3 regions of the Mesorhizobium sp. B2-4-14 genome follow, and region 1 is predicted to be linked to each of the others. Evidence: riboswitches for the same ligand, from Rfam matches in the RefSeq annotation. Region 1 holds a riboswitch; each other region holds the start of a gene.
What was found. Region 1 has a riboswitch for cobalamin ahead of FJ938_RS20510 (DUF1636 family protein). Riboswitches for the same ligand answer to the same signal wherever they lie in the genome.
Positions count from the first base shown of each region.

Region 2: another riboswitch for cobalamin. It lies ahead of bluB (5,6-dimethylbenzimidazole synthase); the one in region 1 lies ahead of FJ938_RS20510 (DUF1636 family protein).
Region 3: another riboswitch for cobalamin. It lies ahead of FJ938_RS02500 (aromatic ring-hydroxylating dioxygenase subunit alpha); the one in region 1 lies ahead of FJ938_RS20510 (DUF1636 family protein).

Region 1 covers NZ_VFVA01000025.1:22,455-29,929, forward strand. Annotated here, with positions in the region: gene cobN (cobaltochelatase subunit CobN) at 1-589, opposite strand, end outside; gene cobW (cobalamin biosynthesis protein CobW) at 607-1,644, opposite strand; gene FJ938_RS20510 (DUF1636 family protein) at 1,647-2,075, opposite strand; cobalamin riboswitch at 2,113-2,318, opposite strand; gene FJ938_RS20515 (winged helix-turn-helix domain-containing protein) at 2,348-3,547, opposite strand; gene FJ938_RS20520 (NADH-quinone oxidoreductase subunit A) at 3,877-4,242, shown strand; gene FJ938_RS20525 (NADH-quinone oxidoreductase subunit B) at 4,233-4,814, shown strand; gene FJ938_RS20530 (NADH-quinone oxidoreductase subunit C) at 4,819-5,424, shown strand; gene FJ938_RS20535 (NADH-quinone oxidoreductase subunit D) at 5,434-6,624, shown strand; gene FJ938_RS20540 (NADH-quinone oxidoreductase subunit E) at 6,625-7,475, shown strand, end outside.
Region 2 covers NZ_VFVA01000031.1:7,631-15,105, forward strand. Annotated here, with positions in the region: gene FJ938_RS22710 (DUF2277 domain-containing protein) at 1-111, opposite strand, end outside; gene FJ938_RS22715 (exodeoxyribonuclease VII small subunit) at 223-474, opposite strand; gene FJ938_RS22720 (histone deacetylase family protein) at 478-1,404, opposite strand; cobalamin riboswitch at 1,583-1,765, shown strand; partial or broken gene bluB (5,6-dimethylbenzimidazole synthase) at 1,886-2,395, shown strand; gene FJ938_RS22730 (hypothetical protein) at 2,560-3,543, opposite strand; gene ribB (3,4-dihydroxy-2-butanone-4-phosphate synthase) at 3,936-5,036, opposite strand; gene aroC (chorismate synthase) at 5,123-6,244, opposite strand; gene FJ938_RS22745 (DUF1344 domain-containing protein) at 6,428-6,682, shown strand; gene FJ938_RS22750 (carbonic anhydrase) at 6,915-7,475, shown strand, end outside.
Region 3 covers NZ_VFVA01000002.1:168,042-175,516, reverse strand. Annotated here, with positions in the region: gene FJ938_RS02510 (hypothetical protein) at 1-106, opposite strand, end outside; gene FJ938_RS02505 (hybrid-cluster NAD(P)-dependent oxidoreductase) at 519-1,619, opposite strand; gene FJ938_RS02500 (aromatic ring-hydroxylating dioxygenase subunit alpha) at 1,640-2,887, opposite strand; cobalamin riboswitch at 3,039-3,240, opposite strand; gene FJ938_RS02495 (DUF680 domain-containing protein) at 3,733-3,930, shown strand; gene FJ938_RS02490 (DUF680 domain-containing protein) at 4,003-4,209, shown strand; gene FJ938_RS02485 (DUF680 domain-containing protein) at 4,271-4,510, shown strand; gene ugpC (sn-glycerol-3-phosphate ABC transporter ATP-binding protein UgpC) at 4,582-5,694, opposite strand; gene FJ938_RS02475 (alpha-glucosidase family protein) at 5,719-7,383, opposite strand; gene FJ938_RS02470 (carbohydrate ABC transporter permease) at 7,388-7,475, opposite strand, start outside.

The DNA.
Region 1 (7,475 bases):
ACGGATCTCCAGCGCTGAACGCAGTTGTAACAACCCCTTGTCCCGGCTGATAATAACCGGCCTTCGGCACAGCGACCGGTTCGGTGACATCAGCATCCTGTCCCGCCAGCCCTGCCAACCTCCGCACCAGCGAACTCATATTGGCCGGGCCGCCTTCGCGGAAATAACCGAGCAGCGCGTCCAGTTCCGCGCGCGGCAGCGTCGAGGCTTCGATCAGCCTGAGATCCTCGTCGTGGCTTTCACCGGGCAGCAGCGCCAGTTTTATGCCGCGTTCCCGGGCGGTCGCGGCAAGCTGGTCGCAGCCATAGCGCCACCAGTCATAGCCGCCGAGGATGCGGACGAGAATAACTCTGGCGTGGCGGGCGACGCTGTCGATCCAGAGGTCGACGGACATGGGGTGGCGAAGGTCACGCAGCGCGGCCAGCCGCATCGAGGGCAGGCGGCCGGCATCCGACTTCCACGCGGCCGCCAGTCCGGCGAGGTCGCTGTCGGTGAAGGACAGGGCCACGATATCCGCCGGCGTCTGCCGCAGATCGACCGGCTCGGCGATATCGTCGAGCGAGGCGGATGTCGTGGTGAGGATGTGCATCGCGGCCGTGCCTGAAATCAGCCGGCGAGTATGCGCTCGATTGCCCGGCGGTTCAGCCCCTTGAGGCCGATGACGACGAGACGCGAGCGGCGATCGTCCTCTGCGGTCCAGGCGCGGTCGTAATAATGGTTGACGCGCGGACCGACGGCCTGCAGCAGAAGCCGCATCGGCTTGCCGCCGACCTCGACGAAGCCTTTTACGCGCAGCACGTTTTCCTGTTCGGCGGCGTCGGCGACGCGTTTTGCCAGCTCGTCCGGATTGGCGATCGAGGGGATATCGACAATGAAGGTGTCGAAATCGTCATGCTCGTGGTCGAATGCGCCGTCGTGATGGGACTTGCGGTTCTCGATGTCGTCCTCGACGGCGAGGCCGAGCCCGAGCAGTACGGAGGGATCGACCTTGCCATAGGACGTCGGCACGATCTTGACGGCCCGGGCGGAGTGTTCGTTGACGATTGCGTTGGCGCGGGCCGAACCGGCGGCGTCCATCAGGTCGCTCTTCGACAGGATGATCAGGTCGGCGCAGGCGATCTGGTCCTCGAACACTTCCTCGACCGGGTCGTCATGGTCGAGGCTGTCGTCCCCGGCGCGCTGCGCCTGCAGGGCGTCCATGTCGTTGGCGACGCGGCCTTCGGCCAGCGCGGGGCCGTCGACCACTGCGATCACGCCGTCGACGGTCACGCGGCTCTTCACCGTCGGCCACTGGAAGGCCTGGACCAGGGGCTTCGGCAAAGCGAGGCCTGAGGTTTCGATCAGGATATGGTCGACTTTCGGCGTCAGCGACAGGATCCGGTCGAGCGCCGGAACGAAATCGTCGGCCACGGTGCAGCAGATGCAGCCATTGGCCAGTTCGACGATGTTTTCCTCCGGACAGGTGTCGATGCCGCAACCCTTGAGGATCTCGCCGTCGATGCCGATGTCGCCGAACTCGTTGACGATGATCGCGATGCGCTTGCCGCCGGCGTTTTCGAGGAGATGGCGGACCAGCGTCGTCTTGCCGGCGCCGAGAAAGCCGGTGACGACGGTGCAGGGAACGCGGGAGACGGAAACGGTCATGGTCAGTCTTTCAGCAGGTCGAGGGGAGGGATGCGGGCAACGAGGCCGCGCTTGAGGGAATCGGGCCGGCCGCGCCATGGGATGAGGCCGTCGCTCGAGGTGGCGAAGAGCTTGGCGCCGGTAACGAGGTCGGCGCCGCTGCTCGTGGTCAGGTCGCCGAAGACATAGCTCCAACAGCTGTCGCGCAGGATCGCGGCGCTGAGCCGGCGTTTGCAGTTGCCGAGACATTCGACCGTGCGGACGCGGACGTTCTCGGATGCCGCCGCGCGGCGCGTGTCTTGTGCCAGGAGTTCGCCGGCGCGGGGATGGGCGTCGGAGCCGGTTTCGTCGCGGCAGGACGCGCAGACGATAACGGTGACGCCGGACAAGGCATCGCCATCGGCGGACGATATATCCGCTGCACCAGCCGAAAAACTGCCGTTGTGGTCCAAAACCGGGCTCCTTGCCCGGAAACCCGCCGGGCGATCGGATTCTTCTGTCGCAGACGGCAGGTCTCCTGGCTCGCGGGTCATCGCCTTGGTTAGCCGCCTTCCCGGGAACTCCCAGTGGCTTTCGGCCTTGGCTCTTCGCTTACAGTTGCGGGGACAGCCGCGGATTTGAGACCGAAATCCCGCACCGCATTCCCTCTTAGCCCCAGCCGTTGCGGGCAGGGGACCGTCTGGAGCGGATTTAGGCTTTTGCAGGCAGCTGTGTCAACGCGCGGCTACGACATGGCGATGTCGGCCAGCGCCGGGCCCAGATCGCCGGCGGGCGTCACGTCGATACGTTCAAGGCCAAGCCAGACCTGCATCTGCTTCAATTCCTCGAAGAGCTGGGCGGCGGTTTCAGGCGGCGCTCCGGGCTCGGCATAGGCCGCGGGCACGCGCAGCACGCTTGCCGGTCGGTCGGCCCGAAGGTCGACGCGAGCGACGATCCTGTCGCCAAGCAGGAAGGGCAGGACATAGTAGCCGTACTGGCGTTTTTCGGCCGGAGTGTAGATCTCGATGCGGTAATGGAAATCGAACAGCCGCTCGGTGCGCGAGCGCTCGAAGACGACCGGATCGAACGGTGCCAGCAGGGCGCGCGCTTCGATCTTGCGCGGGAGACGGGCATCTCTATGGAGGTAAGCCGGCTTGTTCCAGCCCTCGACACGCACCGGCAGCAACTCGCGCAGCTCGACCAGTTCCTCCAGCCGGCCCTTCATGTCTGCGGGCGACAGGCGGAAATAGTCGCGCAGGTCGCCGGCTGTAGCCACGCCATGGGCGCGGGCGGAAATGCGCAGCAATTCGCGATGCGCGTCCTCGGCCGCCGGCACCGGCAGATCGAGGATCGCTTGCGGCAGCACGCGCTCCGGCAGGTCATAGAAGCGCTCGAAGCCGCGGCGGTGCGCGGTGGTGATGCGGCCGGCCCAGAACAACCATTCGAAGGCGTGCTTGGCGTGGCTCCAGCCCCACCAGCCGCCCGAACCTTTCTGGCCCTCAAGCGCCGAGGCGGCGATCGGGCCGCGATCGGCGACTTCCCGATAGATCTCTTCGATGTAGGCGGCGTGCTCGCGGCCCCATTTGGCGAGGCCCAGATACATTTCCTCGCCTTGCTCGGCGCGCTGCATGCGCCAGCGCATCAAGGGATATGTCTCGACCGGCAGGAACGAGGCTTCATGCGCCCAGTATTCGAACACCGTGCGCTTGCGCGTCACGGCGGCATTGTCGAGGAGCGCGAGCGGGTAGGGGCCAAGCCGCGAATAAAGCGGCATATAATGCGCGCGCACCACCGCGCTGACGGAATCGATCTGCAGCAGGCCGGTGCGGGAGAGCACGCGGGCGAAGTGGCGGCGGTCCGGCGTGCCACTTGGGCGGGGGTCGAGAAAGCCCTGAGCGCCGAGCGCGATGCGCCGGGCCATGGCGAGCGAGATTTTTTCCTTCATCGGGAGCCCTTGCCCTGATCGATTTGCGGATTTTAGCCGGTGATTCCGGCATGCTAGCAGGCAAATGGCGGTAGATATGTCAGGAGATAAAAGTGGAGTAGAAAGTGAAGGAAATCAAACAGGAGCGCATCGGACCAGTTTCTTCCGTTATGCCGTCCAGCCCGGCGTTTTGAACAAGGTTTGACTTGCTTCGCTGGAAGTGCTGCGCTAACCCTCGCCGCGTTGCAGCATAGGCCCCTTAAAACGGTTCAGCGGTTAAACTGTCACGCTTCCGCATTAAGGTCCGGTGCTGTAACAAAAGTGGATTGGCGCCAACGGAAAGCCGCTGCATGAACGCACTTCTCAGTTCGTACCTGCCCATCGTCCTGTTTATCGCAGTGGCGGCGGTCGTCGGCATCGCGCTTATCGCGGCGCCGTTTCTGGTGGCCTACCGCAACCCCGATCCTGAAAAGCTTTCCGCCTACGAGTGCGGTTTCAACTCGTTCGACGACGCCCGCATGAAATTCGACATCCGTTTCTACCTGGTGTCGATCCTGTTCATCATCTTCGACCTGGAAGTGGCCTTCTTGTTTCCCTGGGCCGTGTCCTTCTCGAAGATCGGCATGCTCGGCTTCTGGTCGATGATGGTGTTTTTGGCAGTGCTGACCATCGGCTTTGCCTATGAATGGAAAAAAGGAGCGCTGGAATGGGATTGAACGACAGTTCAGGCACCCTCGTCGCGCCGAAGCCCAAGGGCATTATCGATCCCAACACCGGCAGGCCGGTGGGGGAGGACGATCCCTTTTTCCTCGAAATCAACAATGAGCTCGCCGACAAGGGATTTCTTGTCACCTCGACAGAGGCGCTGATCACCTGGGCGCGCAGCGGCTCGCTGATGTTCATGACCTTCGGCCTCGCCTGCTGCGCGGTCGAGATGATCCACACCTCGATGCCGCGCTATGACTCGGAGCGGTTCGGCGTGGCGCCGCGTGCGTCTCCGCGCCAGTCCGACATCATGATCGTCGCCGGCACGCTGACCAACAAGATGGCGCCGGCACTGCGCAAGGTCTACGACCAGATGCCGGAGCCCCGCTACGTCATCTCGATGGGCTCCTGCGCCAATGGCGGCGGCTATTACCACTATTCCTACTCGGTGGTGCGCGGCTGCGACCGCGTCGTGCCGGTCGACATCTATGTGCCCGGCTGCCCGCCGAGCGCCGAAGCACTGCTCTACGGCATTCTTCTCCTGCAGAAGAAAATCCGCCGCACCGGCACGATCGAACGGTAAATCCATGGCCGCATCACTGAGCGAACTGTCGAGCTATCTCGGCGAGAAAATGAGCGGACGGATCTCGGACGCGGTGTTCGCCTATGGCGAACTCACCATTCATGTCGAACCGCGCGACCTCGTCGAAGTGATGACCTTCCTGCGTGACGATGCGCGCTGCCAGTTCATCTCGATCATCGATATCTGTGGCGCCGACTATCCGTCGCGGGCCAAGCGCTTCGACGTCGTCTATCATCTGCTGTCGCCGAAACAGAATGTGCGCATCCGCGTCAAGGTGCAGGCCGACGAGGAGACGATGGTGCCGTCGATCACCGGCGTCTATCCCGGCGCCGACTGGTTCGAGCGCGAGACCTACGATCTCTATGGCGTGCTGTTTTCGGGCCATCCCGACCTGCGCCGCATCCTCACCGACTACGGTTTCGATGGTCACCCGCTGCGCAAGGATTTCCCGCTGACCGGTTTCGTCGAGCTGCGCTACGACGACGAAGCCAAGCGCGTCATCTACGAGCCGGTCGAGCTCAAGCAGGAATTCCGCAATTTCGATTTTTTGTCTCCTTGGGAAGGCACGGACTACGTGCTGCCTGGAGACGAAAAAGCCAAGACGAATTGAGGCGCCAGAATGGCCGAAACCTCCGTCCGCAATTTTAACATCAACTTTGGGCCCCAGCACCCCGCCGCCCATGGTGTTCTGCGGTTGGTTCTCGAACTCGATGGCGAAGTCATCGACCGCGTCGATCCGCATATCGGTCTACTGCATCGCGGCACCGAGAAGCTGATGGAGCACAAGACCTATCTGCAGGCCGTGCCCTATCTTGATCGGCTCGATTACTGCGCGCCGATGAACCAGGAGCACGCCTTTGCGCTTGCCGTCGAGCGGCTGCTCGGCATCGAAGCGCCGAAGCGGGGCCAGCTGATCCGCGTGCTCTATTGCGAGATCGGCCGTATCATGTCGCACATCCTCAATGTGACGACGCAGGCGCTGGATATTGGTGCACTGACGCCGCCGCTGTGGGGCTTCGTCGAGCGCGAAAAGCTGATGGTGTTCTATGAGCGCGCCTCCGGCTCGCGCATGCATGCAGCCTATTTCCGCCCGGGCGGCGTGCATCAGGACCTGCCGCAGAAGCTGGTCGAGGACATCGGCAAGTGGATCGATCCGTTCCTGAAGTCGATCGATGATCTGGATGCGCTGTTGACCGGCAACCGCATTTTCAAGCAGCGCAACGTCGACATCGGCACGGTGTCACTGGCCGACGCCTGGGCCTGGGGCTTTTCGGGCGTGATGGTGCGCGGTTCGGGGGCGGCGTGGGACCTGCGCAAGTCGCAGCCATACGAATGCTATTCGGAAATGGATTTCGACATTCCGATCGGCAAGAACGGCGACTGTTTCGACCGCTACCTCGTACGCATGGAAGAGATGCGCCAGTCGGCCAGGATCATGCGCCAGTGCGTCGATCTTCTGCTCGGCAAGGAAAGCACCGGTCCGGTGTCGAACCTCGACGGCAAGGTGGTGCCGCCGAAGCGTGCGGCGATGAAGCGTTCGATGGAAGCGCTGATCCATCACTTCAAGCTCTACACCGAAGGTTACCGCGTGCCGGCCGGTGAGGTCTACGCGGCCGTCGAGGCGCCGAAGGGCGAGTTCGGCGTCTATCTGGTCTCCGACGGCACCAACAAACCCTATCGCTGCAAGCTGCGCGCCCCCGGCTTCGCGCATCTTCAGGCCATGGATTTCCTGTGCCGCGGCCACATGCTGGCCGACGTCACCGCCGTCCTCGGCTCCCTCGACATCGTGTTTGGTGAGGTCGATCGCTAAATGTCAGTTCGCCGTCTCGCAGAAGCCAGCGTCCAGCCAGCCTCCTTCGCCTTCAACAGGGCGAACGCGGCAGCGGCGAAGCAATGGATCAAGAAGTACCCGAAGGGCCGCGAGCAGTCGGCGATCATCCCACTTCTGATGCTGGCGCAGGAGCAGGAAGGCTGGGTCACCAAGGCGGCGATCGAGACGATTTCGGACATGCTCGGCATGCCCCGTATCCGCGGGCTCGAAGTCGCGACCTTCTACACGCAGTACCAGTTGAACCCAGTCGGTACACGCGCTCATATCCAGGTCTGCGGCACCACGCCTTGCATGCTGCGAGGCTCGGAAGCGCTGATGGATGTGTGCCGCTCGAAAATCCACCACGACCAGTTCCACACCAATGACAAAGGCACCTTGTCATGGGAGGAGGTCGAGTGCCTCGGCGCCTGCGTCAACGCGCCGATGGTGATGATCTTCAAGGATACGTTCGAGGATCTGACGCCCGAACGGCTGGCCGAGATCATCGATCTCTACGGTGCGGGCAAGGGGGCTTCGGTGCCGCCAGGACCGCAGAACGGCCGCACAGGCTCGGAACCGGCCTCGGGCCTGACGACGCTGACAAGCGAGAAGGCGATCCTGAAATCGACCCGGGACAGGGAAGCCAGGGCGGCGGCGAAAGCAGCCAAGGCTGCGGCCGTTCCAGCGAGCGCGCCTGCGGCCGTTGTCTCGCAGCCGCCTGCTGCTCCGGCACCGACGGCTCCGGTCGCGCCATCGAAGTCCAGCAAGCCGAAGACCGATGCGCTGGAAACGAGCCCGGCGATGATGACACCGTCGCCGGTCAAGGTCGCGCTGGCCGAGGAGAAGGCGGC
Region 2 (7,475 bases), on a different contig from region 1:
AGGCCGCGTCGTGCCGCTCAGCTTGCGGACAAACTGAAGTGCCGCGTCGCGAACTTCATCGTTGGTTGCCGGCGGGTCAAAATTGAACAGGGTCTTGATGTTTCTGCACATCGCTTCCGTTTCTCCTCTTGTCCTGGAGCCGTTCCAATCGGGACGAGCTTGATCCTCAATCATGATCGTGTCCAAAAACCGGCGAGACAAGACCGTCATCGCGACCGTGCCTCAGTCCGCATCGAGCGGCTCCGTTCCGACCGGCTTTCCATCGCGCGACAGCCTGATCTTCTCGACCTTGTCCTCCGCAGCCTTCAGCAACCGGTCGCAATGCGCCTTCAGCGCCTCACCGCGTTCATAGATCCGGATTGACTGATCGAGCGGCACGTCGCCACGCTCCAGGTCATCGACGATCTTCTCCAGCGCATCGAGTGCCTGCTCGAAGCTCATCGCCTTGACGTCTTCATTGGTCTCACCAGCCATCATTCATCCTTTCATCAGCCGCGCGACATGGGCCGCGACCGAAAATGCCAATCCCTGCAGATCGTAGCCGCCCTCGAGCAGGCTGACGAGCCGGTTGTCGCCGTGACGCGCGGCGCGTTGCATCAGCTGGCCCGTCGCCCAGTCGAAATCATCCTCGGTCAGATTGATCTCGGCCAGCGGGTCGCGGTGGTGCGCGTCGAAGCCGGCCGAAATGATGATCAGATCGGGCGCGAATTTGTCGAGCGCCGGCAGGATCCGCGACAGGAAGGCATCGCGAAACACCTCGCTGCCGGTCTGCGGCGCCAGAGGCGCGTTGACGATGTTGCCGGCCCCAGTTTCGTTCTTCGCACCGGTGCCGGGATAGAGCGGCATCTGATGCGTCGAGCAGTAGAGCACCGACGGATCGTCCCAGAAGATATCCTGTGTGCCGTTGCCGTGATGCACGTCCCAGTCGACGACGGCGACCCGCTCGGCGCCATGCTTTTTTTGCGCATAACGCGCCGCGATGGCCGCCGTATTGAAGAAGCAAAAGCCCATGGCGGTGGTTTTCTCGGCATGGTGGCCGGGCGGGCGGGCAGCGACGAAGGCATTGTCGGCCCGGCCAGTGAAGACGTCGTCGACGGCCGCGTTGGCGGCACCGATCGCGGTGATCACCGCCTGCCAGCTCTTCGGACTGGCGGTGGTGTCGGCATCGACGCGGGCGATGCCCTCTTCGGGGATGGCGGCGCGCACACGCGCGACGAAATCGGCCGGATGTGCATAGAGGATAGTGGCTTCATCTCCTTCCGGCGCCTTCACGCGGTCGAGCGCGGCAAAGGCTTCGTCGTCGAGCACGCGCTCGATGGCGCGCAAGCGGTCCGGCCGCTCGGGGTGGCCGGGCGGCGTGATGTGCTCAAGGAAGATAGGGTGCGTGTAGAGACGGGTGGCCATGGTCCCTATCTAGTGCCCCGACGCGGCAATGGCCATGCGTTGCGGCTTGATCGCTGGGGAAAATCACGTCTGCGTCCATTCGCGTCGCTGCGGGGATTGGCGCGGCCGGGGCTTCGGCGTAAGGTCGCCACCACTGCCTGGTGCCCGCCGGTCTGTTTGTTTCAGCCGCATTATGCGACGCCAAGTGAATCCACTTGGCTGCAAATGCTCTGGCGGGAGAATCGGGAACACGGTTGAATTCCGTGGCGTGCCCAACGCTGTAAGGGGGACCGCGTCGGTAAATGCCACTGTCGATGACGGGAAGGCACCGGACGCGGGTTGATCCCGAGCCAGAAGACCGGCCTGGCAGGCATCGTCACCCGCATGGTCAGGCGGGCGGCATTGATTTGAAGTCGCAAGGGGACAAGCGATGCCGGAAGCCATGACCGCTCCTGTGGGCGATGGATTTGACCAGATGGCGCGCGACGCCGTCTACCGAGCCATGTTCACCAGGCGCGATGTTCGCAGCCATTTTACTCCCGAGACCATCGACGACGAGGTGCTGGCTCGGCTGCTGCTTGCAGCCCATCACGCGCCATCGGTCGGGTTCATGCAGCCGTGGAACTTCATCGTCATTCGCGGTGCCGGGCGCCGGGAGAAGGTACGTGACCTGCTCCTGGCCGCGCGTGAACAGGAACTGCCAGCAATCGAGGAAGAGCGACAAGCGCTCTACCGCAAGCTCAAGCTGGAAGGCATCTGCGAAAGCGCGCTCAACATCTGCATCACCTGCGACCGCCAGCGCTCGAAAGGTTCGCCGCTGGGGCGTTGGCACAATCCGGAGATGGATCTCTACAGCACGGTCTGCGCGGTGCAGAATTTCTGGCTGGCGGCACGGGCCGAAGGCATCGGCGTCGGCTGGGTCAGCATCATCGAGCCTGAGGCGTTGAAGCGGCTGTTGGCCATTCCCGAGCACGTGACGCCGATCGCCTACCTCTGCGTCGGCCGTGTTTCCGAGTTCGCGCCCAAGCCGGACCTCGAGACACATGGCTGGGGCCGGCGATTGCCGCTGCCCGAATTGATCATGAGCGAGACGTTTTGCGGCCAGGGCGAGACGCCGCTCAAATCAGCGGTGTCGAGCCTCTATACCGTCGCCGGCACGCCCGCCAGCCCGGCCGATCAGCGTGTCGCGCCGGCCGTGTCCCAGCGCGAACCACCGAAGGAGGAGAGCGCCTTGTCCTTGAGGTCCCTGAACTTCGACGATGCCTCGGCCAGCCGAGCGTCCCAAGCCGGATCTGGCACCTGGCCGGCGATGGTCTTGAAGTAGACCTGCATCAGGCAGGCGATGGCGAAGGGCTCGATGAAGGCTGCCTTGAAGGCCCAGGCAAAGACGATGGCGAGCACGAAGGCCCAGCCGGCAAGCTGCCCGGGCATGAGGAAAAGAATGGCGCCGGCCGGGGCCAGCATCAGCAGGAAGATGACAAACGACACGCCCCACATGATGATCGCCAGCCAGACGGCGTTCTTGACCATGATCTTGCCGTTCTGGGCGTAGAGCACCACGCCTTGGCGTGCGGTTTCGAACGGCGAGGACGAGTCGATGCGGATGTTGTAGCCGAGGATGATCTCGTCGACATAGGTCAATGACAGGCGGATTACGGTGTTAATGAAGCTGACCAGCCCGCTCAAACCGGGAATGGGGAGGAAGGCGGCGATGCCGCCGAGCAGCCCGGTGATGGCGCGAATGGCGCCCTTGACCAGTTGGTCGACGACAAAAAGGATATTGGCCTCGGCGAAGCGCTGCGTCACCACTTTCCTGGCATAGGCGATCTGGTTCTGGCCGCCGGGCACATCTTGGCCGTCGATCAGATGGACCATGACGGCGATATGGCCGGCCTTGACGACGTAGAGAATGTATTCGCGGATCCAGTAGACGGCGATCGAGACGGCGCCAAAGCCGACGACGCCGCCCCATAGAGCAAAGGACAACGGCCCGTCGGGATCGGTGGAGATATGGCCGACGCCATAGCCGACGGAGGCGCCCGTGCCAGTCGCCAGGATATAGGCCAGAGTGATACCGAAATAGACGATCATGCGAAAAACAATGAAAGGCCAGGTCCGCATCGTGATGGACACCGACCTGCCGATATTGAAATCCCACATGCCCCGAATCTCCCCTCAGAGAGGGCTGGGAGGATGCGCTCACCCCGAAGATTGTCAACCGGGGGGCGACGAGAAGAAGCGAGCAGCCGCTCGTTTCGCAAACGTTCGGAATTGGCCGAGGCTTCCGCGACGTCGTCATCCACGGGCGGAGCGACGCGAAGCGGAGCGCAGACCCGAGGATCCATGCCGTAACCTTGATCGAAGATCACAGCGGAGCAGAATTCTGGACCGTGGCAACGCGTCGAAGTCGCGGCATGGATCCTATGGTCTGAGCCGCGTCGCTTCGCTCCTTGCTTCGCCATAGGATGACGAGGCAAGCGGACGCTTCAGTCAATCGCCAACGCAGGCGACCTGCCAGCAGGACCTTTCCGCCGCGTCGATCCCTCGGTGGACTACAAAATCTCGGTCTTGGCGATATGGATGCCAAAACCCTCCAAACCAACATAATGGCGCTCGCGCGAGGCGATCAGGTTGATCGAGGAAATGCCGAGATCCTTCAGGATCTGCGCACCTAGGCCGATTTCGCGCCATTCGTTTTCGCGCCGGCGCGCCTCTTCGTGATCCTCGCGGTCACCTGATGCAGGGCGCTTGCGCTCCTGATGGGCGACACCGACCGAGCCTTCGCGCAGATAGACGATGACACCGCGCTTACGCTCGCCCATCGCCTTCATGATGCCGTCGAGCCGATGGCTGGTGCCGAAGACGTCGGTCACCACGTCTTCGGAATGCAACCGCACCGGAACGTCCTCGCCGTCGCGGATATCGCCGAAGACCACCGCGACATGATGCATCGTGTCCCAGGGCAACGTATAGGTGAAGACCTGCGCCTTGCCGCCGAGCGTGTCGATCTCCGAGCAAGCCACGCGTTCGACCAGCGTTTCTTTGCGTTGCCGGTAGGCGATGAGATCGGCGACCGAAACCTGCTGGAGGCCATGCTCCTCGGCGAAGGCCGCGACCTGTGGGCCACGCTTGACGGTGCCGTCGTCATTGACCAGTTCCGAAATGACACCGATCGGCGGCAGGCCGGCGAGTTTGCACAGATCGACCGCCGCCTCGGTATGGCCCGAACGCATCAGCACGCCGCCTTCGCGCGCGATCAGCGGGAAGATGTGGCCGGGACGGACGAAATCGGAGGCGCCGACATTGCCGTTAGCGAGGTTGCGCACGGTCAGCGTGCGGTCGTCGGCCGAAATGCCTGTTGTGGTGCCGTGCTTGAAATCGACGCTGACGGTGAAGGCGGTGGTGTGGGCTGAATCATTGTCGGCCACCATCGGCGCAAGATTGAGCCGCTTGGCTTCCTCGCGCGGCATCGGCGTGCAGACGATGCCCGACGTGTTGCGCACGATGAAGGCCATTTTCTCGGGCGTGCAGTGGACGGCGGCGACGATCAGGTCACCCTCATTCTCGCGCCCGTCATCGTCCATGACGACGACGATCTCGCCGCGTTCAAAGGCACGGATGGCTTCGACGATCTTCTTCTGGTCGTAAGGCATGGAGCGCTCGCTTCGTTCGCAGGGCAGTAGGGAATAGGGCAGTAAGGCAGTAGGGAAAAGGAAAATATGTTGGGCAGGCAGGCTGCCTACTGCCTACTGCTCCTGCCTATTCCCTGCCCTGTCTGTCCTCGATGGCGCAGATAATGATCGGCTATGGCGCAGGCAACCATGGCCTCGCCGATCGGCACGGCGCGAATACCGACGCAGGGATCGTGCCGGCCCTTGGTCATCACCTCGACGTCGTTGCCGTCTTTGTCGATAGACTTTCGCGGCGTCAGGATCGAGGAGGTCGGCTTGACGGCGAAGCGGGCGACGATCGCCTGGCCGGTAGAGATGCCGCCGAGGATACCACCGGCATTGTTGGACAGGAACACCGGCTTGCCATCGTTGCCCATGCGCATCTCGTCGGCATTCTGTTCACCGGTGATGCGCGCGGCCTCGAAGCCGTTGCCGATCTCGACGCCCTTGACGGCGTTGATCGACATCAGCCCGGAGGCAATGTCCTGGTCGAGCTTGGCGTAGATCGGCGCGCCGAGCCCTGGGGGGACGCCATCGGCGACGATCTCGATCACCGCGCCGACCGAGGAACCCGATTTGCGGATGCCGTCGAGATACTGCGTGAAAACGGGAATAGAGGCTGGATCGGGGGTGAAGAACGGATTTTCCGGGTCGCCAATAAAATTCCAGTTCCAGTTGGCGCGATCGATCGACTTTTCGCCCATCGACACCAGCGCGCCGCGCACCACCATGCCCGGCACCACCTTACGCGCGAGTGCGCCGGCCGCCACGCGCGCCGCGGTCTCGCGGGCCGAGGAACGGCCGCCGCCGCGATAGTCGCGTATGCCGTATTTGACGTCATAGGTGTAGTCGGCATGGCCCGGCCGGTATTGGCGGGCAATCTCGCCATAGTCCTTCGAGCGCTGGTCGACATTTTCGATCAGCATCGAAACCGGCGTGCCGGTGGTGATCATCGTCTCGCTGTCCTCGTCGAGCACGAAACCGGACAGCACCTTCACTTCGTCGGGCTCACGGCGCTGGGTGACGAAACGCGACTGGCCGGGCCGGCGCTTGTCGAGTTCGGCCTGGATTTCGTCGCGCGTGAAGCGGATACCCGGCGGACAGCCATCCACCACGCAGCCGAGCGCTGCGCCATGGCTTTCGCCCCAGGTGGTGACGCGGAAAAGATGGCCGAACGTATTGTGAGACATGGAAAAGTGCCCTGCCCGGCATCGAAGCCGACTGAAGTCTGCCTTCTATTGGCGTTTTCCACAGGGGTCAAACTGTGATCTGGCGGATTTAGTTTTGACACATTCGGTTGGTTTCTGCTCTGCTCCATTCGCCGTTGAGGATCCGCCGCCACCGTGCCGGCGCAATGACCAAAGAGGACGATGATGCGTACCCTGATTGGCGCTGTTGCCGCCATACTCCTGCTTTCCACCGCCGCTTTCGCCGGGCAGACCGAAGGCTTGATCAAGAAGATCGACAAGGACGCGCTGACCCTGACGCTGGATGACGGCAAATCCTACAAGCTGAACGCCGAGACCGATCTCGACTCGCTGAAGCCGGGCATGGACGTCGTCATTGCCTATGACGTGACCAATGGCGAGAACGTCGTCACCGACATGGAATTGCCGGACACCGAATAGGAGCCTCCGGCTGCGCACGGCCGGATCCATTCCGACAGGCTCGGAATCGAGCTTTATCTTGATCTTCCGTTCAGCCCCTATCCGAGCCGAAAGCTTGGAATCGTGACCTCATGCCGTTTCCAGGTAGCCTGGATGGACCGGGCGAGAGTTAGCACTTGCTAATGCAACTCGTTGGTAGCAGTCTCAGCTCACGGATCCAGCCATCGGCTGGATCGGCGGCGGGAGCAGGGCAATGTGCAGCGACTGCGAGGGCGAAGGGATCCGCCGGAGGGATTTCCTCAAGGTCGGCGCGGGGCTCGTCGCGACCGGTTTTGGCGGAGCGGTCTGGCCGGCGCGCGCGGCCGAGGGCACTGCGACGCCACTGCCCCCCGATGAAGCGTTGGTCGCGTTGAAGTCCGGCAACGAACGCTATGTCAGCCATCCGGAACTCTGCTCGATTGACCTTGCCGCGCAGCGGAATGCTGTCGCTACACACCAGGCGCCTTGGGCCACTGTCATCAGTTGCGCCGACAGTCGCGTTCCGCCGGAGCTGATCTTCGGCGGCCACGGCGTTGGAGAACTGTTCGTCGCCCGGAATGCTGGCAACCTCGTCGACACCGCGACGCTCGGCACGGTCGAATATGGCGCGGAGGTACTCGGTTCGCCGTTGATCGTCGTCCTCGCGCACACAAGCTGCGGTGCGGTCAAGGCGGCTTGCGACGTGGTCACCAAGAACGCCACTTATCCGGGCGCGATCGGTCCGATGATCGAGCCGATCTTGCCGGCGGCAATCGCGGTGCGGAGCGAGGCGGGC
Region 3 (7,475 bases), on a different contig from region 1:
AAGAGAACACCACTACGGTCGCAACAAGCCATACCGGCGACAAGCTTCCAACCGCGGACGCAAAGCCAGTCGCAGTACTGATGTTTCTTACATTTCCCATGCTCATCGGACCGCCCCAACAAAGATGACTTTTACGCAGAATGACGAAATCATGGACGGGAACACAGCTGTGCCGGCCTCAGTGCCAAGGGTGGCAGTTGATCCGGTTCTGAGGAATACAAGCCAATATGGTCGGAAGCAGAAGCCGATCGTGCGTGCGCGCCCACTGTGTCGAGCAGCGTCGAAATGGGCACGACCGGTGCTCGCGCCGCTCGCCCAGCGGCAGTGCTGACATCGATCACCGGCTGCTCCCGCCACTGGAACTGACACCGAAAGCTAGCCGGGATTGCCTAAAGTGCGGTTAATCGCGCCATTACAGTCTGCGCGGTTCAGCCGGATTTTCGGTGGCACCGCGTCGCAGGCAACCAGGGCCGGCAAGGCACCGACTGTTTCCCGGATCGGTTGAGGCCTTGAACCGATTATGCCTCGATTTCCAACGCCGACAGCGGCCTGGAGCAACAGGCCAGGATGAAGCCGTCATCGATCTCGTGATCGAGGATGCCGCCATTGTGGCTCATTTCGACATCGCCGAAGACCTTCTTGACCTTGCAGGTTCCACACAGGCCGAATTCGCAGGCCGCGGGTATCCGCACGCCCGAGGCGCGCGCCGTCTGCAGCACGGTCTGGCCGGCGACACATTCGGCATCGACGTCCGAAAGCGCGAAGCGAATCGCTGTCGCGGCTTCGGCGGGAACAGGGGCGCCGTCCTGTGCGGGCGCTGCGAACGGCGCCGGGATTTCCTCCACCACCGGCGCGGCGAAGCTCTCCTGGTGGTATTTCGTCATGTCGAAGCCGGCGGCTTCCAGCATGCCGCGCACGGCCCGCATGAAAGGATCCGGACCGCAGCAGAAGATCTCGCGTTCGCGAAAATCGGGCGCCAGCAGCGGCAGCCTTATGGCGTCGATACGGCCCATATGGCCGTACCAGCCCTCACGGCTTGAGCGCTCCTCGATCATGAAGCCGAGCGACAGGCCGGGCATATGGCCGCCGAGCAGTTCGAGTTCCTTGCGGAAGATGATCTCTTCGGGTCGGCGCGCGCAGTTGACGAAGCTGACATCGGTCCATGGCGCGCAGTCGTTCAGCCAGCGCAGCATCGACATCATCGGCGTCACGCCCGAGCCTGCCGAGATGAACAGATATTTGGCTGCCGGATGGCTGTGCAGCGAGAAGTCGCCGGCCGGCCCGTAGGCCTTGACGTGTGAGCCAGGCACCAGATGATCGAACATCCAGCGCGTACCAATGCTGCCGGCCTGTGCCTTCACCGTCACCGCGATCGAGAACGGCCTCGATGGCGACGATGACAATGTATAGGTGCGCATCAGCGGCCCGTCATCTGTCGGCAGTTCCAGCGTCACGAACTGGCCCGGCTTGTAGCGGAACCAGGTCTGGTTGTCGGAGCGGAAGGTGAAGGTCTTGACGTCAGGAGACTCGTCGCTGACCCCAATCACTTCCAGCACCTGGAGCCGGTCGTTCCAGGGCGCCATCTGGTCGAGATGGCGGTAAAGGCCAAGATCAGTCATCGCGTTCATCCTTTGGCCTCTCAGGCGACACTGCGGAGCGCTGGTCGACCATCCTCGGCGAGGCGCGGACCAATGAAACGCGCATACCAGTCGACGAACTGGATGACGCCACCCTCATGCAGCTCCGAATACGGGCCTGGTTCGTAGGCCGGCGACAGGATGCCGAAGGCGTTTTCCTCGACGATACGGCGATCCTGATCGTTGGTCTCGGTCCACACATGGGTGAGTTCGGCGAGATCGTAATCGACGCCCTCGACCGCATCCTTGTGCACCAGCCATTTCGTCGTTACCGCCGTTTCCGTGGCACTGATCGGCAGCACGCGGAAGGTAACGGCGTGATCGATCAGGATGTGGTTCCAGGTGGTCGGATAGTGATAGTGCATCAGGGTGCCGATGCGGTCGGCCGAGACGCTGTCGGAGAGGTTCTTCTTCACCGCCCGCTTGCCGCTCATCGTGTAGCTGACCGCGTCGCGCAGCAGCGGCGCGCGGGTGGCGCGATATTGCCCGGCCGGATCGATGCGGAATTTGCTCGGCAGGCCAACGGCCTCGCATTTCGCCCAGTGCGCGATCATCTCAGGATCGCTGTCGGCGCCCTGTACACCGGTCACGGTCGGCGCCTCCGGGAAGGTCTTGCAAAGCTCCGGATGGCTGCCGGCGCAATGATAGCACTCGCGGTTGTTTTCCCAGACCAGCTTCCAGTTGCCCTTCTCGACGATGGTGCTCTGGAAAGCGATCTTTGCTTCGCTCAGCCGGTGCGGCTTGAGATAGGGTTCGATCATCGCCCGCATCGGTGCGAAGTCGGCGGGCTCCCTGGCCAGGCAGATGAAGACGTAGCCGGCCACGCTCTCGCAGGCGACCGGCTTCAGGCCGAACTGGCCTTTGTCGAAACCGTCGGCCATCTGGCGGGCGAACAGCAGGCGGCCGTCGAGCTCGTAGGTCCACTGGTGATACGGGCAGACCAGTTTGGCCGCCAAGCCCTTGTCGGTGTTGCAGACGCGGCTGCCGCGATGGCGGCAGGAGTTGTGGAAGGCATTGATCTTGCCCTGCTGGTCGCGCACCAGCACGACCGGATAGTCGCCGATCTGCACGGTGATGAAGCTTCCCGGCTTCGGCAATTCGCAATCATGGCCGATGAACAGCCAGTCGCGATACCAGATCAGCTCCATGTCGAGCTTGAAGTAGTCCGGGTCGGTGTAGAAGGGCTGTTCCAGCGAAAAGCCCTCTCTGCGGCTGTTCAAGAGCCTCAGCATATCGTTGCGCGCATCCATGTCCTGTCCTCGCATTCATCGCATCGGCCCGTCCAAACGGACGCGCGTCGCTCTAATGACTGAACCGGAGGGGATGAGAGGAAGGACAAGGCTGCATGCCGGCAAGCGCCGGGCATGCGGCATCCGCCTCTTGACCGCCCACCGCGATCAGTCGAGTTCTACGATCTCTGGCTGGTTTCCGGGCTCTGGAGTGTCCTTGCGGACGGTCGCGACACCTTCCCAGGCTTGCGCCCAGTGGTCTCCCGTTGCGACTTGAACTCCACCACCGTCGCGGGGGCAGCGCCGGACTTTGACCGGCTTCCCAATTCTCCGCCCCGTCGTCACGAAGCGGCACCTGAGATGACATGATCTAATCACGACAGCGCTTGCGACATCGGCATGAAAGCGACATTGCATCCATGTGGCGCGACACCCATGCGCAACGATCTGGTCACGAGCAGCGACAGCGAAAATCATCGCGGTGACGGCCGCGCCGGGCGTCGGAATCGGCCCGGAGTGGAAGCAAAAAGGGTTAACGGTTTCGAAAAGTGACTATTAGCAGATTCTAAAATCGAACCGAACGGTTCGTTTCTGTTGACGGTGCGTGCAGGACGGTGTGAACGCCGAGCCTCCGATAGAGTCGGTGATGACGACACCGACTTTAATTAACGCGTTGATATTGCAACGGAAAAATCGCACGTGGAAGATCTTGGTACAATTTCAAGTAGTGGATTCATGGTCCACGTTGAACATCTTCGTGATTGGAAACGGCTAGCTGGCTCTCCCACATCGGGGTCGTCCGAACGACGCGATTTCAATCCCAAGACACGCCGCTAGACGGACGGAAAAATACTGGAGTACCCAAAATGAAAAAGATTGTTCTCACTGCCGCCGCCCTTCTGGCCATTTCCGGCAGCGCCTTCGCTGGTAGCGATCACTATGGTGCGAATGGCCCCGCGGCCACTGCTGCCGACAGCTCTTACACCGCTTCGATCAAGAAGTCGGAACCGGCTGCTCAGACGCCCACCCACGGTGCTGACCGCAACCTCTTCGGCAACAACTAACAGCCGATCTCCAGCAGGCGGCGGGTTTGGCCTGCCGTCCTGGCGACATTCGAAGAATTCAGGAGACTTGAAATGAAGAAGATCGCTCTTGCTGCCGTCGCCGTTCTGGCCATTTCCGGCAGCGCTTTCGCCGGCAGTGACAATTATGGTTCGAATGGCGCTAGCCAGCCGGCCGCCACGTCGACCGACAACTCATACACCGCTTCGATCAAGAAGTCCGAACCGGCGGCTCAGACGCCTACGCACGGTGCCGACCGCAACCTGTTCGGCAACAACTAATATCAACGACAACCGGCGGGCTTGCCCGCCGCTTGGATTCGCGAATACCGGAGTACCCGAAATGAAAAAGATTGTTCTTACCGCCGCCGCTCTTCTGATTGCCGCCGGCAGCGCCTATGCGGCCAACGACAATGTTGGCGGCACCGACATCAACAAGCAGGCGACGACCGCCAATGTCGACACTTCGCATACCGGCTCGATCCGCAATGAAGGATCGCCTGTCTACAAGCTGCTCAATTCCTCGGGTGACGCACAGAAGTCCGCCCCACAGGGCAGCGACCGGAATCTCTTCGGCCGTTAATAGCCGATGTGGAATACAAAAAGAGCCGCGGGCCGATGCCTGCGGCTCTTTTTTATCACCAGAACCCTGTTTCAGGCCGCCTTTGCCTCTACCTCGTGAAGCGCGAAGGAGCGGCCGTCCGCGTCGAAGATATGAAGGTCGCCGGCATCGGCGGTCAGCCGCAGCGTCGAGCCGCGCTTGACCTCGACATTGCCAGGCAGCTTGGTCACCAGGGGCAGGTCGGTCCTGCCGATGTCGACATAGACCAGCTGGACCTCGCCGAGTTGTTCGATATAGTCGACCGTCCCTTCGAACAGATAGTCCGTGCCGCTGGCGATCGCGAGATCTTCCGGGCGCACGCCGAAGCTTACCGCCGCGCCCTTCGCCGAAGCCGGTGTCGCGATCGGCACCGTCGCCTTGCGTCCGCCGACATGACTGATCACGGTCGGGCTGCCGGTCCTGTCGACGGTCGCCGGCAGGATGTTCATGGCCGGCGAGCCGATGAACTGGGCGACGAACAGATTGCCGGGCCTCTTGTAGAGTTCCATCGGTGTTCCGACCTGCTCGATATGGCCCTCCTTCAGCACCACGATACGGTCGGCCAGCGTCATCGCCTCGACCTGGTCGTGGGTGACGTAGATCATGGTCGTGTTGGGCATCGATTCCTTGAGCTTGGCGATCTCGATACGCGTGGCGACACGCAGCGCGGCGTCAAGGTTCGACAGCGGCTCATCGAACAGGAACACTTTCGGATTGCGCACGATGGCGCGGCCGATGGCGACGCGCTGACGCTGACCGCCCGACATCGCCTTGGGCAGACGGTCGAGATACTTGGTCAGCTGCAGGATTTCCGCCGCCTGGCGCACGCGCTTGTCGATCTCGGCCTTGCTTTCCTTGCCGATCTTCATCGAGAAGGCCATGTTGTCGTAGACGGTCATGTGCGGATAGAGGGCGTAGGACTGGAACACCATGGCGATGCCCCGCTTCGACGGCGGCACGTCGTTGACAACCTCGCCGTCGATCCTGAGTTCGCCTGAGGTGATCTCCTCGAGCCCGGCGATGGACCGCAGCAAGGTCGACTTGCCGCAGCCCGACGGGCCGACGAAGACGATGAACTCGCCCGATTTGATGTCGAGGTCGATGCCGTGGAGAATGTTGAGATTGCCGTAGGACTTCTTCACTTGTCGCAGCGTGACATCGGCCATGATTTTCTCCCGGTGATTTGAAATTCAGTCTATGCGCCCGAACCAGGCGCCGTAGCCGCCGAGGCGGACGGTGCCTGTGTCTGCCTTCTCCGAAAATCCGTGTCCCGGCAAAGGTTGCAGCGATCGGTCGCCAAGGTCAACCTCGGCCGGCTTGGCGCCCAGATTGAAGACACAGACGATCTGCTCATTGCCTGCCCGGCGCGTGAAGGCGACGGTGTCGCCCTGGCTTTCGATGAAATTGATATCGCCCTTGGCCAGCGCCGGATGGGCGCGGCGGAAGGCGAGAAAGCGCCGGTAGTGCTCGAGCAGTGACGTCTCGTCACCCTGCTGTACATTGACCGCCTGCGACAGATGCTTGGCCGGCACCGGCAACCATGGCTTTGCCTGGGAGAAGCCGCCATTCTTGGCGCTGCCGTCCCACACCATGGGCGTGCGGCAGCCATCCCGGCCCTTGAATTCCGGCCAGAAGCGGATGCCATAGGGATCCTGCAGGTCCTCGAAGCGCAGGTCGGCCTCGCCGAGCCCGAGTTCTTCGCCCTGATAGATGCAGACCGAGCCGCGCAGCGACATCAGCAATGCCGAAATGACCTTGAGATAGGCGACCGGGTCGGCCTCGTTGGCGGCCCAGCGCGAGGCCGGGCGCATCACGTCATGGTTGGAAAACGCCCAGCACGACCAGCCGTCGCTGGCGACCTTGCCGAAGGCTTCCAATACCGAGCGGACCTTGGCGGCGCTGATCTTCTCCGGCGCCAGGAAGTCGAAGGAATAGCACATGTGCACGCGCTTGCCGCCGGCGGTGTAGGCCGCGACCACGTCCAGCCCGCGCTGCGAATCGCCGACCTCGCCGACCGCGGCGGTTGCCGGATATTCGTCGAGCAGCGCGCGGAAACGCTCGAGGAAACCAAGGTTCTCCGGGCGGCTCTTGTCGTAGATATGGTCCTGGTAATTGTAGGGATTGACCGCCGGCGCGGTCTGGTCGTTTCGCTCCTCGGGCGGCAGCGGCGGATTGTTTTCCAGCCCCTGGCTGTGGAAATAGAAATTGATGGTGTCGAGCCGGAAGCCGTCGACGCCGCGCCCCAGCCAGAAACGGGTGACGTCGAGCAGCGCGTCCTGGACCTCATGGTTGTGGAAGTTGAGGTCCGGCTGCTCGGCGAGAAAATTGTGCATGTAATATTGCTGGCGGCTGGTGTCCCACTGCCAGGCCGATCCGCCGAAGATCGACAGCCAGTTGTTGGGTGGCGTGCCGTCGGGTCTGGCATCCGCCCAGACATACCAGTCCGCCTTGGGATTGGTGCGGCTCGACCGGCTCTCCTTGAACCACGGATGGATGTCGGCGGTGTGCGACAGCACTTCGTCGATCATCACCTTGAGGCCCAGCCGGTGCGATTCCGCAACCAGCGCATCGAAATCGGCAAGCGTGCCGAACATCGGGTCGACGTCGCAATAGTCCGACACGTCGTAGCCGAAATCCTTCATCGGCGATTTGAAGAAGGGCGAGATCCAGATGGCGTCCGCGCCAAGCGCGGCGATGTAGGGCAGGCGCCGTACTATGCCTTTCAGGTCGCCGATGCCGTCGCCGTCGGAGTCCTGGTAGGAGCGCGGATAGATTTGATAGATGACCGCGCCACGCCACCAGTCACGGTCGATGGCGGGATCCGGTCTCGAAGTCGCCTTCAAAGCCGATTGCATTGTCTCAACCTCCTTTCACCGAGCCGGCCAGCAGCCCGCGGACGAAATAGCGCTGCAGGGAGAAGAAGACGATCAGCGGCACGATGATGGTG